Regions from separate parts of the Spongiibacter sp. genome, predicted to be linked through region 2. Evidence: predicted binding sites of a transcription regulator. Region 2 holds the regulator's gene; each other region holds the start of a gene.
The links. The regulator sigma-54, encoded in region 2, starts transcription at its own class of promoters, with help from an activator protein. The targets are predictions, from matches to a motif close to TGGCACANNNNTTGCNNT.

Region 1: a site for sigma-54 is predicted at 3,228-3,245, ahead of glnL (nitrogen regulation protein NR(II)). Genes of this name have one in related genera too.
Region 3: a site for sigma-54 is predicted at 2,747-2,764, ahead of AC5DB9_RS06250 (ammonium transporter). Genes of this name have one in related genera too.

Annotation. Positions count from the first base shown of each region.
Region 1 covers NZ_CFHTQA010000010.1:63,785-68,515, reverse strand. The annotation lists gene secB (protein-export chaperone SecB) at 1-184, shown strand, start outside; gene AC5DB9_RS06040 (tRNA (cytidine(34)-2'-O)-methyltransferase) at 224-688, shown strand; gene ntrC (nitrogen regulation protein NR(I)) at 694-2,121, opposite strand; gene glnL (nitrogen regulation protein NR(II)) at 2,118-3,194, opposite strand; gene AC5DB9_RS06025 (DUF4124 domain-containing protein) at 3,437-3,937, opposite strand; gene glnA (glutamate--ammonia ligase) at 4,055-4,731, opposite strand, start outside.
Region 2 covers NZ_CFHTQA010000003.1:121,423-126,153, reverse strand. The annotation lists gene rapZ (RNase adapter RapZ) at 1-2, opposite strand, end outside; gene ptsN (PTS IIA-like nitrogen regulatory protein PtsN) at 8-463, opposite strand; gene hpf (ribosome hibernation-promoting factor, HPF/YfiA family) at 497-784, opposite strand; gene AC5DB9_RS02425 (RNA polymerase factor sigma-54) at 861-2,342, opposite strand; gene lptB (LPS export ABC transporter ATP-binding protein) at 2,475-3,200, opposite strand; gene lptA (lipopolysaccharide transport periplasmic protein LptA) at 3,200-3,748, opposite strand; gene lptC (LPS export ABC transporter periplasmic protein LptC) at 3,732-4,307, opposite strand; gene AC5DB9_RS02405 (KdsC family phosphatase) at 4,310-4,731, opposite strand, start outside.
Region 3 covers NZ_CFHTQA010000011.1:12,644-17,374, forward strand. The annotation lists gene acnA (aconitate hydratase AcnA) at 1-140, shown strand, start outside; gene AC5DB9_RS06230 (hypothetical protein) at 235-576, shown strand; gene AC5DB9_RS06235 (carbon-nitrogen hydrolase family protein) at 613-2,202, shown strand; gene AC5DB9_RS06240 (hypothetical protein) at 2,224-2,403, shown strand; gene AC5DB9_RS06245 (DUF2061 domain-containing protein) at 2,384-2,611, opposite strand; gene AC5DB9_RS06250 (ammonium transporter) at 2,810-4,120, shown strand; gene AC5DB9_RS06255 (hypothetical protein) at 4,117-4,731, shown strand, end outside.

The DNA.
Region 1 (4,731 bases), on a different contig from region 2:
GGGCATCGCCTGCCCGAATATGCTGTTCCCCTATGTACGCGAAGCGGTTGATGCCCTGGCTGTAAAAGGTGGCTTCCCAGCGCTGGCACTGCAGCCCGTCAACTTTGAAGCGCTCTATCGCCAAGCCAAGCAACAGGCCGAGCAGAAAGCGGCCGAAGCTGGCGACAGTGCCACGACTCACTAGTCGATGACTGCCGGGGTGTGAGCCCCGGCCATTCCCCTCGTGTTTCACATTGCTCTTCACGAGCCGAAGATCGCTCCCAATACCGGCAATATTATTCGGCTGGTGGCAAATAATGGCTGCCATCTACACCTGATTGAGCCGCTGGGTTTTGATCTGGAAGAGAAGAAGCTGCGCCGTGCAGGGCTGGACTATCGCGACTTGGCGAGAGTGACACGTCACGCGGATTACGCGGCGTTTCTGCAGTCCGTTGCTGGACGACGAATTTTTGCGCTGACCACCAAGGGCAAACGCAGCTATGCCGATGTGAGCTACCAGCCCGGAGACGTGTTGTTATTTGGTTCGGAAACGGCAGGTTTGCCCGCCGATATCCGCGAGTCGCTGGGTCCGGATCACTGCCTGAGAGTGCCGATGATGGCAGACGCACGCAGCCTCAATTTATCCAACACCGTGGCACTGGTCAGCTACGAGGCCTGGCGGCAGCAGGGGTTTGAGGGCGCGTTGTAGACGACTTATTCGTCGTCTTCGTCGCCACCCATATTCAGCTCTTTGATTTTGCGGGTGAGGGTGTTGCGGCCCCAGCCCAGCAGGTTGGCTGCATCGCGGCGGCGGCCGTGAGTGTGTTTCAGCGCGACCTCAATCATCACTTTCTCAAACTCGGGCACCGCGCGATCCAGCAGCTTGTCGCGGCCCAGCAGTAATTCCTGATCGGCCCAGCGACGCAGATTCTCCTGCCAGTTTGAGGCCGGGGTGCCGGTCTCTCCGCTTTCACTGCGCTGCAGCAGCTCGGGCGGGAGGTCGTCGATATGGACTTCCCGGCCTGAGGCCATCACCGTCAGCCAGCGGCAGGTATTTTCCAGTTGGCGGACGTTGCCCGGCCAGTCCAGCTGGCTGAGGTATTCCTCGGTATCTGGCAGCAGGCGTTTGGGTTCAACGTTCAATTCGCTGCCGGCTTTGGTGAAAAAGTGCTGCATCAGTTTGGGAATGTCTTCGCGGCGCTCTGCCAGTTTCGGCAGATGAATGCGAATCACGTTGAGGCGGTGAAAAAGGTCTTCCCGAAAGCTGTTGTTCTGCACCAGTTTTTCAAGGTTTTGGTGGGTGGCGGCGATGATGCGCACATCCACTTTCACCGGCGTGTGACCGCCAACACGGTAGAACTCACTGTCGGCCAGCACCCGCAACAGGCGGGTCTGGGTTTCGGCGGGCATATCGCCGATCTCGTCCAGAAACAGAGTGCCGCCGTTGGCCTGTTCAAAACGTCCACGACGTTGAGCGGTGGCGCCGGTAAAGGCGCCTTTCTCGTGGCCGAACAGTTCCGACTCCATCAGGTCTTTGGGAATGGCGGCCATGTTCAGCGCAATAAAAGGCTTGCTCGCGCGGGGGCTGTGGCGATGCAGGGCCTGTGCGACAAGTTCTTTACCGGTACCGGATTCACCGTTAATCAACACCGTGATGTTGGACTGCGATAGCCGACCGATGGCGCGAAATACTTCCTGCATGGCCGGGGCTTCACCAATAATTTCGGTGCTTTCCAGCGGTTGTTCTTCCGGCAGGGTCGCTTTGTTTTTCTCCGCGTGCTGAAGGGCGCGCTGGGTGGTGGCGACGACTTCATCCACGTCGAAGGGCTTGGGCAGATACTCAAACGCGCCGCCCTGATAGGAGGCGACCGCGCTATCGAGGTCGGAGTGAGCGGTGGTGATAATGACTGGCAGGCCAGGGTGAATGTCGCCAATACGTGACAGCAGCTTCAAGCCGTCCATGCCGGGCATGCGGATATCGCTGATCACCGCATCGGGGGCGCCGGTTTCCAGGTGGGCGAGCAGTGCATCGCCGGTCTCGAAACTACGAGTGTCGATACCCGCCTGGGTAAGGGCTTTCTCCAATACCCAGCGGATGGACTTGTCATCGTCGGCAACCCATACGGTGCTGTTCTGTGTCATTGCTCATGCTCCACGGGAATAAACAGCGAGAACTCCGTTCGACCGGGTTCGCTGCGGCACTCTATAAGGCCTTGGTGGTGGTTGAGGATGGACTGGGAGATGGAAAGCCCGAGTCCTGAGCCGTCGGCGCGGCCACTGATCATAGGCAGGAAGATGGATTGCGCGATATCGGGAGGGATGCCCGGCCCATTGTCGATAATGTCCACACGGCAGACGAGGCGGTGGCGGTGCGATCCGATGGTGAACTGTCGCAGCGTGCGCGTGCGCAGGGTAATGCTGGGCGTTTCGTGTTCCGGTGGCGACTGGTTCAGCGCCTGCAGGGCATTGCGCATGATATTCAGCACGGCCTGGATAAGCTGCTCCCTATCACCGGTGATGTCGGGGATGCTGGGGTCGTAATCGCGAATAATGCGCACATTGCCGCTGCTTTCGACCTCAATCAACTGCCGCACGCGCTCCAGTACCTCGTGGATGTTGGTGGGCTTTTGATCGGGTACCTTGTTGGGGCCGAGCATATTGTCCACCAGATTGCGCAGGCGGTCGGCCTCTTCAATGATGATGTTGGTGTAGTCGTGCAGGCGCGGGTCATCCAGTTCTCTGGCCAGTAGCTGCGCCGCACCGCGGAGACCGCCGAGCGGGTTTTTGATTTCGTGGGCGATGCCGCGAAGCAGAGCCTTACTGCTTTGCTGTGAGGTCAGCAGCCCTTCTTCCCGGCTGATGCGCAGCAGTCGGTCCAACGGCTGCAGTTCGATGATCAGTGATGTGCGGCGGGTATCAACAATCGGAGTTACCGCGTAATCGACCGTGATTTCCTCGCCGGAGCGCAATGTGAGTACGGTCTCGCGCTTGGTGTAAGCCTCGCGGTTATTGATGGCATCCAGAAGTTTCACGACGGTGTCTTCTTCCTCGTGAAACAGTGTGGTGATGGCTTCCCCGTGGATACGCTGATCTGACACCGCAAGCAGAGACTCCGCCGCCGGATTGATATAGCTGACGGTCAGATTGGGCTCGACCAGCAAGATTGCTGTCTTCAGGTTGTCGAGTATGTGGTGGTGCAGATTGTTTGGGGGCATAGCGTCGCGGCTGTCTTCGTTATGGGGCATAAGAAAGCAATATCCAGGCCAGCGCCCTAAATCGGGGTCACAATCCAGCACATGGCATGGCAGGCTGCGGAAGGCCTTGCCCTGCGCTGGGTCGGGCGATTATTCGCCGCCCGTAATTGGGTCGCGATGAGTGTTGTAGAAAAACAGTATGCACCAAGATGGTGCTTGGCGCGTGAAGGGAGGCGCGTTTATTTGGTGTTTTTTCGCCGAGGTTAATTATTCGGCCAGCGACTGATGACCGTGACCTGGTCGCGACTGACGATACGGCCATTGTGATCCACTAATTCTGCGCTGATTTGGTGCTCGCCGCGGTGTAGGAAGGGGATGCTGGTGGAGGTGGTTGCGCCCTCACTCAACACCTTGCCGTCAACGCGAATGCGGATGCGCTGCCCGTCTTTGAGCGGCTGGGCAAGGCGCACGGCGACAGGCGTGGGAGTGCGGCCATTGGGCAGAACCTGGCCATTGCCGGGCTGCTGAATGTTCAGTGTGTTAGGTGCGGGGCCGAGTACTTTTGGGAATGAGTGTGGCTGGGTGCTGGGTGACACCGCAGGAGTGGTGTTAGTGGGGGCTAGCTCCACAGGGGTAGAGCCCGGCTTTGGCGCGTCGCTGAATACCGCTTGTCCCTGTTCGTCAGTGCTGCGGTAGATCTCACCATAAACTGCTGTAGCCAGCAGTGACAGGAATAGAAATAGCAGCGTAGGAGCGTGGCGCATGGTCATCTGTCCCGGTATTTCCGTTCAGTGTGCGATGCCAACGCGCCGCTGGCAAGTCTTTGCCGCAGGCATAAAAAAAGCCCGCCGAAGCGGGCTTTCTGCGATCAGGCCCAGGCCTTATACGCTGTAGTACATGTCGAACTCAACAGGGTGAGTGGTCATGTTCAGGCGCTCGATCTCTTGTGATTTCAGCTCGATGTAAGCGTCGATCATGTCGTCGTCGAAGACGCCGCCAGCGGTCAGGAAGGCGCGGTCTGCGTCCAGAGCTTGCAGCGCTTGCTCCAGGCTAGAGGCAACAGTTGGGATTTCCGCGGCTTCTTCTGCAGGCAGGTCGTACAGATCTTTGTCAGCAGCATCGCCGGGGTGGATCTTGTTCTGGATGCCGTCCAGGCCAGCCATCAGCAGGGCTGCGAAAGCCAGGTAGGGGTTCGCAGAGGGATCCGGGAAGCGAACTTCGATACGGCGCGCTTTCGGGTTGCTGATGAACGGAATACGGATAGAGGCAGAGCGGTTACGGGCAGAGTAGGCCAGCATAACGGGCGCTTCGAAGCCGGGAACCAGACGCTTGTACGAGTTAGTAGAAGCATTGGTGAAGGCGTTGATAGCGCGAGCGTGCTTGATAACACCGCCGATGTAGTACAGCGCAGTTTCAGACAGGCCGCCGTAAGTGTCGCCGGTGAACAGGTTCTGGCCGTCTTTGCTCAGAGACATGTGTACGTGCATGCCGCTACCGTTGTCGCCGACAACAGGCTTGGGCATGAAGGTGGCAGTTTTGCCGTAGGCGTGGGCCACGT
Region 2 (4,731 bases):
ATGGCAATCAGGGCGCGCGGGTTACAGCAGTAGTGTACAGGGCTTCATCGCTGCCCGCGCTGCGCAGCTGTTGACGAAAGCCGTCGTCGTTAAACACATTGGCTAGACTGGCCAGCACTTTGATGTGCTCGTCGTGGGCTTCCGCAGGAACAATGAGTGCGAACACCAGGTCGACGGGTTGATCGTCGATGGCCTCGAAATCGATGGGCTCGGCGAGCTTCAGCAGAATGCCGGTAATCGCCGTACACTGCTGGCTTCGGCAGTGGGGAATCGCAACCCCGTGACCGATACCCGTGCTACCCAGTCGCTCTCGGGCAAGGAGTTCGTTGAACAGATCGTCAGCGCTGAACTGGCTATTGTCGTCGGCGACAAATACCGAGATCTGTTCAAGAAGACGTTTTTTACTGCCTACGGACGTACCCCAGTGGGTACGTCCTTGGCTCAGTATCGCATTAAGGCTCATATTATTAGGTATCCGGAAAAACCGGCCCGGTGCTTACCGGCCCAGGTGTTTTTCCTTGTGTTTGATCAACTGGCGATCCAGCTTGTCGGTCAGGCTGTCGATCGCAGCATACATATCTTCCGATTCGCATGTGGCGAACAGGTCCGCGCCTGCCACATGCACTGTCGCTTCCGCTTTTTGTACCAGCTTCTCGACTGAGAGCGTAACGTCCGTATTGGTGATATTGTCGAAATGTCGTTGCAGTTTGGCAAGCTTGTTATTGACGTATTCACGCAGTGCCGGTGTAACTTCAACGTGGTGACCACTGACAGTTATCTGCATATCTTGCTCCTTTTACACTCAGATCGTCCTGCGCCTCCCGGCGTAGGGTCAGGGCTGCGCGATTTAACGCAGCCAGCTATACCAGTCGCTTCCGCTCATTAGAGGGGGGAATGACCAGTGATTCTCGGTACTTGGCGATGGTTCTCCGCGCGACCTTGATACCCTGTTCGGCCAACAGTTCGGTAATCTTGCTGTCACTGAGTGGCTTCCGCGGATTTTCTGCGGCGATCAGCTTTTTGATCAGCGCGCGAATGGCGGTCGATGAGCACTCGCCGCCGGTATCGGTCGATACGTGGCTGGAGAAAAAGTATTTCAGCTCGTAAATGCCCCGCGGTGTATGCATGTACTTCTGGGTGGTGACCCGCGAGATCGTGGATTCGTGCATGCCCACGGCGTCGGCAATGTCATGCAACACCAGCGGTTTCATCGCCTCGTCGCCGTATTCGAGAAAGCCTCGCTGATACTCGACGATTTTGCTGGCGACTTTCATCAGGGTTTCATTGCGGCTCTGCAGACTTTTGATAAACCAGCGCGCTTCCTGGAGGTTGTCGCGAATATAGTCTTTTTCGCTGCTGGTACTGCTTTTGGCCAGTGCCGCATAGTGCGAGTTGATTTGGATTTTCGGGGCAATATCCGGGTTGAGTTCCACCAGCCAGCGGCCGTCTTTTTTACTGACGAAGACATCCGGGACGACGTATTCGGTATCGCCGCTACTGATTGCATCGCCGGGCGTGGGGTTCAGGGACTGGATCAGCAGCAGTGTATCCCGAAGCTGATCTTCCTTGAGGCGACAGCGGCGCATAATCTGGTTGTAGTCGCGGTTGCCAAGCTGGTCCATGTGCTGCTCTACAATCTGCATGGCCTCTTGCAGATAAAGCGTCTCGCGGGGCAACTGCCGCAACTGGATAAGCAGACACTCCTGTAAATCACGGCCACCGACGCCGGGGGGGTCGAACTGCTGAATCAAGTGAAGGACGGCGTGGACTTCTTCGATTTCGACGTCTTCATTGTCGAAGGCATCCACCAAGTCTTCAGGCGTGACGGTCAGGCGGCCTTTTTCGTCGATGGCGTCGATGATGGCATCGGCAATGAACTGATCGATTTCAGACAGGCGACTCAGGTTGAGCTGCCAGCGAAGGTGGTCTTGCAGGGAATCTGAGCTGCCGTGGCGGTAGTCATTGCTGTAATCGTCATCGCCGCTGGGAGCGCTGCTCGCCGGGCCGGAGCTTTGGTAAACGTCATCCCATTGGCTGTCTACCGGCAGGTCCTCGGGTATTTCACTGCGCTCGGCCCATTCGCTGTCAGCGTCGCTGGCGGTGGGCTCGTTTTCGTTGCTGCTGCTGTCGTTTTTGGTATCGCTGCTTTTTGACTGGATGTTGCTGTCTTGCTCGGGGGTGTCGTTTTCTTCCTCCAGTTCCAGAAGCGGGTTGGAGTCCAAGGCAGACTGGATTTCCTGTTGAAGGTCGAGGGTGGACAGTTGCAATAAACGAATCGCCTGTTGCAGCTGGGGGGTCATGGTCAGCTGCTGACCGACTTTAAGCTGGAGCGATTGTTTCATAGGCAGCGGTTTCTACTACACCAAATTCTGAAGACATTTGTGCCTGATTGGCGGCACTTTAAGGTCAGTGTAGTCCTGCCGGAGAGCGGCTGCAATAGGCGTATAAAGCAATTGCTGTGCCGATTTTTCCTATCACAACGTGAACTTATCGCCAAGATAAATATCCCTGACGACCTGGTTGTTGAGTACGGATTCGGCGTTGCCTTCGGCAACAATACGACCTTCGCCGACGATGTAGGCTTTTTCGCAGATATCGAGGGTTTCTCGTACATTGTGATCGGTGATTAACACGCCGATTCCGCGGGCCTGAAGGTGTCGAATAATGTGCTGTATGTCGTTAACCGAGATGGGGTCGACGCCGGCAAAGGGCTCGTCGAGCAAAATAAAACTCGGCTCTGTCGCCAGCGCGCGAGCGATTTCGACGCGTCGGCGCTCGCCGCCGGACAGCGCCATGCCGGGCGATTTACGGATGTGGGTAATGTGGAATTCCTGCAGCAGGGCGTCGAGCTTTTCTTTTCGCTGGCGACGGTTGAGGTCGCTGCGGGTTTCCAGAATCGCCATGATGTTGTCGGCGACGCTGAGTTTGCGAAAGATCGACGCTTCCTGGGGCAGGTAGCCAACACCGTGGCGGGCTCGGCCTTGAATTGACAGCGATGTCAGATCTTTGCCATCCAGCTCTATGCGGCCCCTGTCGGCGTTGACGATGCCGACAATCATGTAGAAACACGTGGTTTTGCCCGCGCCGTTGGGGCCCAGCAGGCCGACTATTTCGCCGCTGTTGATGCTCAGTGACACATCCTTGATCACCTCTCGCCCTTTATAGGCTTTGGCGAGATGGCTGGCTTTTAGTACGGGCATCAGGGCGTGCTCTCGGTGTCGGGTTCTGGCGCCGGTTCAGTCTCGGGGGGTTCCGTGCCGGGTTGTTGGGGCTGCAGTGTCATCTGCACGCGGCCATCGAGGCTTCGGCTGCCGCCATCGGCGACCACCAGTTGCTTGCGCCCGCTGTACACAATGCGGTCACCACTGATTTTTGAACCCTGATGGCGAATGGTGGCGTCTTTCTGCAGCAGAATTTCCTCATCGCTCAGGCTGTATTCGATCAGTCTGGCGCTCGCGGAGACTACCCCTTCTTCAGCCCGGGGCTGCTGTTCAAAATACGCCGGGCTGCCATGGGCGATGACTTTCTGCACCTTGCGGTCGTCCTCGACAATAATCAGCTTGTCTGCGCGGATTTTCAGGCTTCCCTGAGACATGTTCACGTTGCCGGTATAAATGCCCTGGTTGTTCTCGTAGGTGGCCTTGTCCGAGCTGAGGTTGATCGGCTGGCTGCGGTCGTTGGGTAATGCGCTGACCGTCAGTGGCATGGCCAGCAGGCACAGTAGCTGGAGTTTACTGCTGAGGTTCATAGTGTCCCTTTACCTGTGAAAGGAGCTCGACGCGTTCCTGTTTGAGGTCAGCGCGCATGCCCACCGAAGTCGTTGTGCCATTGGGCAGTTTAAGGTCGAGCGGCTGAGCTGTCGCGACGGTGCTGTGTTCCAGGTCAATAGTCAATTGTTGGGTACTGATCTCGGCTTCACGAATCAGGTCTTTTACCAGCACGTCGTGGCGCAACTCAAGGGATTGGCCATTTTGCGACAGCGTGCCGGATGCGGCGTTTGCAGTCCAGGGGCGTTGCTGTCCGATGTCGCCAACGTAAAAGGGTTGCTGAAGGCGAATATCGCCGCTGGATATCATTCGATCAGCGCTTTCCGCCTGCCAACGGTAGGCAATATTGCCGTCCGCGCTGTATTTCAGACCCTCTATCCCCTGCAGGTGGGAGTCCACATCCGGGATGGCGTCAAAATTATCGATCAGGCTCAGTTTGCCGCTTTCGCTGAACTGCGTCAGGTAAATCACGGTACCTGCGATGGCCGCCAGCACCGAAAGTACCGAGGCGATATTGATGCGAAAGCTACGCGAAGCCATGATTACAAGTATTGCTCCAGAGCGTCATTTAACTTGCCTTGAGCCATCAAAATCAGTTCGGCGATTTCTCTGACAGCCCCTGAGCCACCAGCCGCGCGGGTTTGCCAGTCAGCATGACGGGCGACGAAGTGGTGGCCATTGGCCACGGTGATGCCCAGGCCGGCGGCGCGGATGGCGGCGAGGTCGGGCAGGTCGTCGCCGACGTAGGCGATTTCCTCGTAGCGCAGGCCCAGATCGCTGCGCAGTTCTTCGAGGGCCGTGCCTTTATCTTCACGCCCCTGATAGATCAGCTCGATGCTCAGCTCGCGGGCACGTCGCAGCAGCAGCTCAGAGGTGCGGCCGGTGATGATAGCCGGGCGAATGCCGGCGTCGCGGAGCAGCTTGATGCCGAGGCCGTCGAGAATGCTGAACGCTTTCATTTCCT
Region 3 (4,731 bases), on a different contig from region 2:
CCTTGCGCATTATCTTGTCCCGCCACGATGGCAGCCGCCACGAGGTACTGGGACGAAGCCGTATCGATACCCGACAGGAAGCCGAGTACTACCGTCACGGAGGCATCCTGCAATATGTACTGGCTCAGCTGCAGAAATAGCCCGATTATAAAATAGCCCTAAAGCGCAGTCGGCGGATTGACCGCTGCGCCGCCGCTGGCATACTCAGGGGAACAGGAGAGGGAGCACCCCACGATGAAAGTCCATTTAGAACTGGAAATCGAACCGGAAGAACTGCGCCGTCTGGTTGGCTTACCCGACATGCAGCCGATCTGGGATTCGGTACAGAAACGCGTTGCCGAAGGCGACAGCGAGATGATTCAGCAGGTGGCCAAAACCGCGTTTACGGAGGGTATGAAAACCCTCGACATGACCACCCGCTTGCTGAAAACCCTCAGTGGTCTGGCGAGCCGCCGCGACAGCGAGGCCAAAACCAAGGCCAGCACAACAAGCGCGGCCAAAAGCAGTACGCGCAAAACAGCAACGAGTAAAAGCCGCGCCCGCAGCAGCAGTAACCGCAGCAAAAGCAGTGAGTAAGCGCCGGGCCAGAACGCAATCAGCGAGACCATTATTATGAGCAACAAAACGCAACGGGGCGGCGCCAAGCTGACCGCCTCGGGCAAGCGGCTGCGCGTGCGCACCGCGGAACGCAGCGATATTCCCGGTATTGTCGCGCTGTCAAAGCGTGTGTACCAGGGCACCGGCATCGATCCCTACTCCACGGCAGAACTGCGCGGTCAACTCAACCACTTTCCCGAAGGTAAATTTGTTGTCACGCTCGACGAAGACATCGTCGGCTACTGCGCCACCTTTCGGGTGAGCGGCGCCGTTTGCCTCAAGCCCCACACCTGGGAGTCGATCACCGCCAACGGCTATGGCACTCGCCACGACCCCAATGGCGACTGGCTCTATGGAATGGAAGTCTGCGTCGATAAAAGTGTTCGCGGCTACCGTATCGGTCAGCGCCTGTATAACGCACGTAAAAAGCTCTGCGAGTCTCTGCACCTGAAAGGCATTGTGTTCGTCGGTCGCATGCCCGGCCTCAGCAAGCGCCTGCGCCGTTTTGGCACAGCCGAACATTACCTCGAGGCGGTACTCAACAAGCAAGTGCGCGATCCGGTACTGTCCTTCCAGATTGGCAACGGCTTTGAGGCCATCGGGGTGGTTGAGCACTACCTCGATACCGACCGGGACTCACTGGGCTACGGTGCCCATATGGTGTGGCACAACCCCAAGATCGATCGCGATGCCAAACCCGGCCACGACAAGCACTATGGCGGTCGCCAGCCCGACACTATTCGCGTGGGCACGGTGCAATATATGCAGCGTCGCGTGCAGTCCTTCTCCGAATTCATGTCGCTGGTGGAATACTTTGTCGATGTGGTTGCCGACTACAAGGGCGACTTTGTGGTGTTTCCAGAGCTGATTACCCTGCAGCTGCTGTCGATTGAAGATCAGGAGCTGAACCCGCAGGAATCCATTGAAGCACTGACCAAGTACACACCCCGCTACCGCGAGGCCATGCAGGATCTGGCGGTGCGCTACAACATCAATATCATCGGCGGCTCGCACCCTACGCGGGTTGCCAATGGCCGGGTGGAAAACATCTCCTACGTGTTTCATCGCGATGGCCGTATTGATGAGCAGCCCAAAATTCACCCGACGCCCAACGAGGTGTACTGGTGGAATATTGAAGGCGGCAGCAGCCTGAATGCCATCGACACCGACTGCGGGCCGATTGGCGTGCTGGTTTGCTACGACGCCGAATTCCCGGAGCTGTCGCGGCATCTGGTGAATCAGGGCGCACAGATTCTGTTCGTACCGTTCTGTACCGACGAGCGTCAGGGCTATATGCGCGTGCGCTATTGCTGTCAGGCAAGAGCCGTAGAGAACCAGATCTACGTGGTCATGTCAGGCAACGTCGGCAACCTGCCCAATGTCGCCAACATGGACATTCAATATGCCCAAAGCTGTATTCTGACGCCCTGCGATTTCTCCTTTGCCCGTGACGGCATTGCAGCCGATACCACGCCCAATGTCGAAACGGTCGCGATTGCCGACCTGCGGCCGGAGAGCCTGCACATCGCCCGCAACAGCGGCACGGTACAAAACCTGCGGGACCGTCGCCACGACTTGTATCAAATGAAATGGCGGGGCCAATAGGCCCCGCGGGAAGAAGGTTTTATGTCTACGCTACTCAGCATTCTGGCGCTGCTGTTCCTGGCACTGTTTGTACTCATCCCGCTGATTGAGCGATTTGCGCCCCGTGCCAGCCCGGAACAGCAGCAGCGTATCAGTCGCTGGATTCTGCCGCTGGTCGCGATCGGACTGGTCGCCGCACTGATTAAGCACCTAATGTCGTGAAACGCATCTCGGCCGCATTATCCTGGACCTGAGCCTGTTTGGCCCGCGCACGCTCCCAGAAACGCTCGTGGAAGTAGAAGGCCACCGTGTTGACAGCAGGCTCCACCAGCGCCATCAAGCCGCCAATGACAAAACTGCCCGTCAACAGGTACGCCACCGTGAACGCAACGGAAAAGTGCATAATGGCAAAGCTGATGGTCTTCTTCATGGCCGGGGCCCTCAATCAATAATGATTCTCACTTGCAATCTATCTTAACAGCTCCCCCTCTCCCCGCAATAAGATTGTTTGTATGCTTTTAATTGGTTTCAGCGATCAATCAGGCCCTGTCTCGCTATTTTTTAGTGGCACAACAGTTGCTTCGCCCCAGACAGATACCGGACGCCCTCTGCGAATAAGGACTCTGTCATGCGTTTTCCTCTCCTCCCCCTGCTCGCCTTGCTGAGCCTGATAAGCCCCGCCGCCCTGGCCGATGACGCTCTGCCGCAGGACGCGGGCAATATGGTCTGGCTGGTGTGTGCCAGCGCGCTGGTGTTCTTGATGCAGGCGGGGTTTGCGCTGCTTGAATCGGGCATGTCTCGCAGCAAAAATGCCCTAAATGTGGTCATGAAAAACTACATGGATGTCTGTTTTGGTACGGTCGTGTTCTGGCTCATCGGCTACGGCCTGATGTTTGGCAGCAATCCCACCGGATGGCTGGGCACCGACCTGTTTGCCCCCTCGGAAATGGACCCCATGGGTTACGGGGTGCTGCTGTTCCAAACAATGTTTGCCGCCACCGCCGTCACGATCGCCAGCGGCGCCATGGCAGAGCGTACCTGCTTCGATGGCTATCTGCTGGGCGCGCTGGTGGTCACGGCATTGATCTACCCGATCTTTGGCAGTTGGGTCTGGAACAGCGGTGGCTGGCTGGCGGAACGCGGGTTTATCGATTTTGCGGGTTCAACAGTGGTGCACTCCGTCGGCGCCTGGGTGGCGTTGGCAGGGATCATCGTGATTGGCCCCCGGCTGGGCCGCTTCGGCCGCGATGGCCGCCCCCGCGAAATTCGCGGACACAACCTCACCCTGGTCGCACTGGGCGGCTTTATTCTCTGGTTCGGCTGGTTTGGCTTCAATGGTGGCTCAACACTGGAAGCCTCAACCGATATCGGCCTGATCAACCTGAATACCCAGCTGGCTGCAGCGGCTGGTGCCACGGGCAGTATGTTGCTGGCGAGTCTGCTGCGCCGCCCCATTCTGCTAACCGAGACCGTCAACGGCAGCCTTGCCGGGTTGGTCGCCATCACGGCGGGTTGCGCGTCGATGACACCCACATTTGCCCTGCTAACCGGCTTGATTGGCGGCATTATCTGCACACTGGGCGGCCAGCTGCTGCTGCGACTGCAGTTGGATGACGTTGTCGGCGCGGTCAGCGTTCACGGCTTTGCCGGTGCCTGGGGCACCCTCGCGGCAGGTCTGTTCCTGAAAGACAATATGTTCGACGGCCAACAGGTGATGACGCAACTTGTCGGCATTGGCGCCTGTTTTATCTGGAGCTTCGGCACGGCGCTGATGATGTATTTCGCCATCGACAAATTGCTGGGATTACGCGCTAACTCGCAGCATGAGCAACGCGGCCTGGATTTAAGCGAGCACGCAGAAATTGGCTACCCCGAATTCCCTTCGGGTCAACATGCCTACACCGCTGATCGCGCCGCTGACCTGGAGTGGAAACCATGAGTCAGGCGGCCATTCCCCTGCACCGACAGGCGATCGAAGACGGCCTGCGCGAGTTTCTCGACGACGCCTCGCTGCAGCAGGCCATGGACCACTGGCAACGTCAGTATGCAGACCAGCCGAGTACGGCTCTGCAGCGTTTCGTCAGCGACATTTACAGTGCATACGACATTTCCGCCAGCCGCGCGACGGTGCTGAGAAGCCTGCTGAAAGCCATCAATCTGAATGGAGATGCACTGCCCGGTGCCCCCAAATCGCGACGAACCGGCGCGCCCCTCAATCAGCGCTCAGAAGCGTTTTCACTGCTTATTGACGCGATCATGGTGCAACTGGAGGCCGAGGAACAGCGACGTCTGTTGCTGGAGTATTTCGCGGCACTGCGCAAAAAACACCTGCCGCCGGGCCTGCTGATTACGCTGCAAAGCTGGCTGGCCAAGCGCGATGCCAGCGCGGCACCCAATGCCGACAATGCGCAGCTGCGCTTTTTGCTGAATCAGTTATACATACTGCTCTGTGATCACCTGGGCCCGGTCAAAGCCGACCGATGTCTGGCTCGAGCCGTTAACAATGTGAATCAGCAGTATCCGTCGATGGAGGAGTTGGTCAGTCAGTTT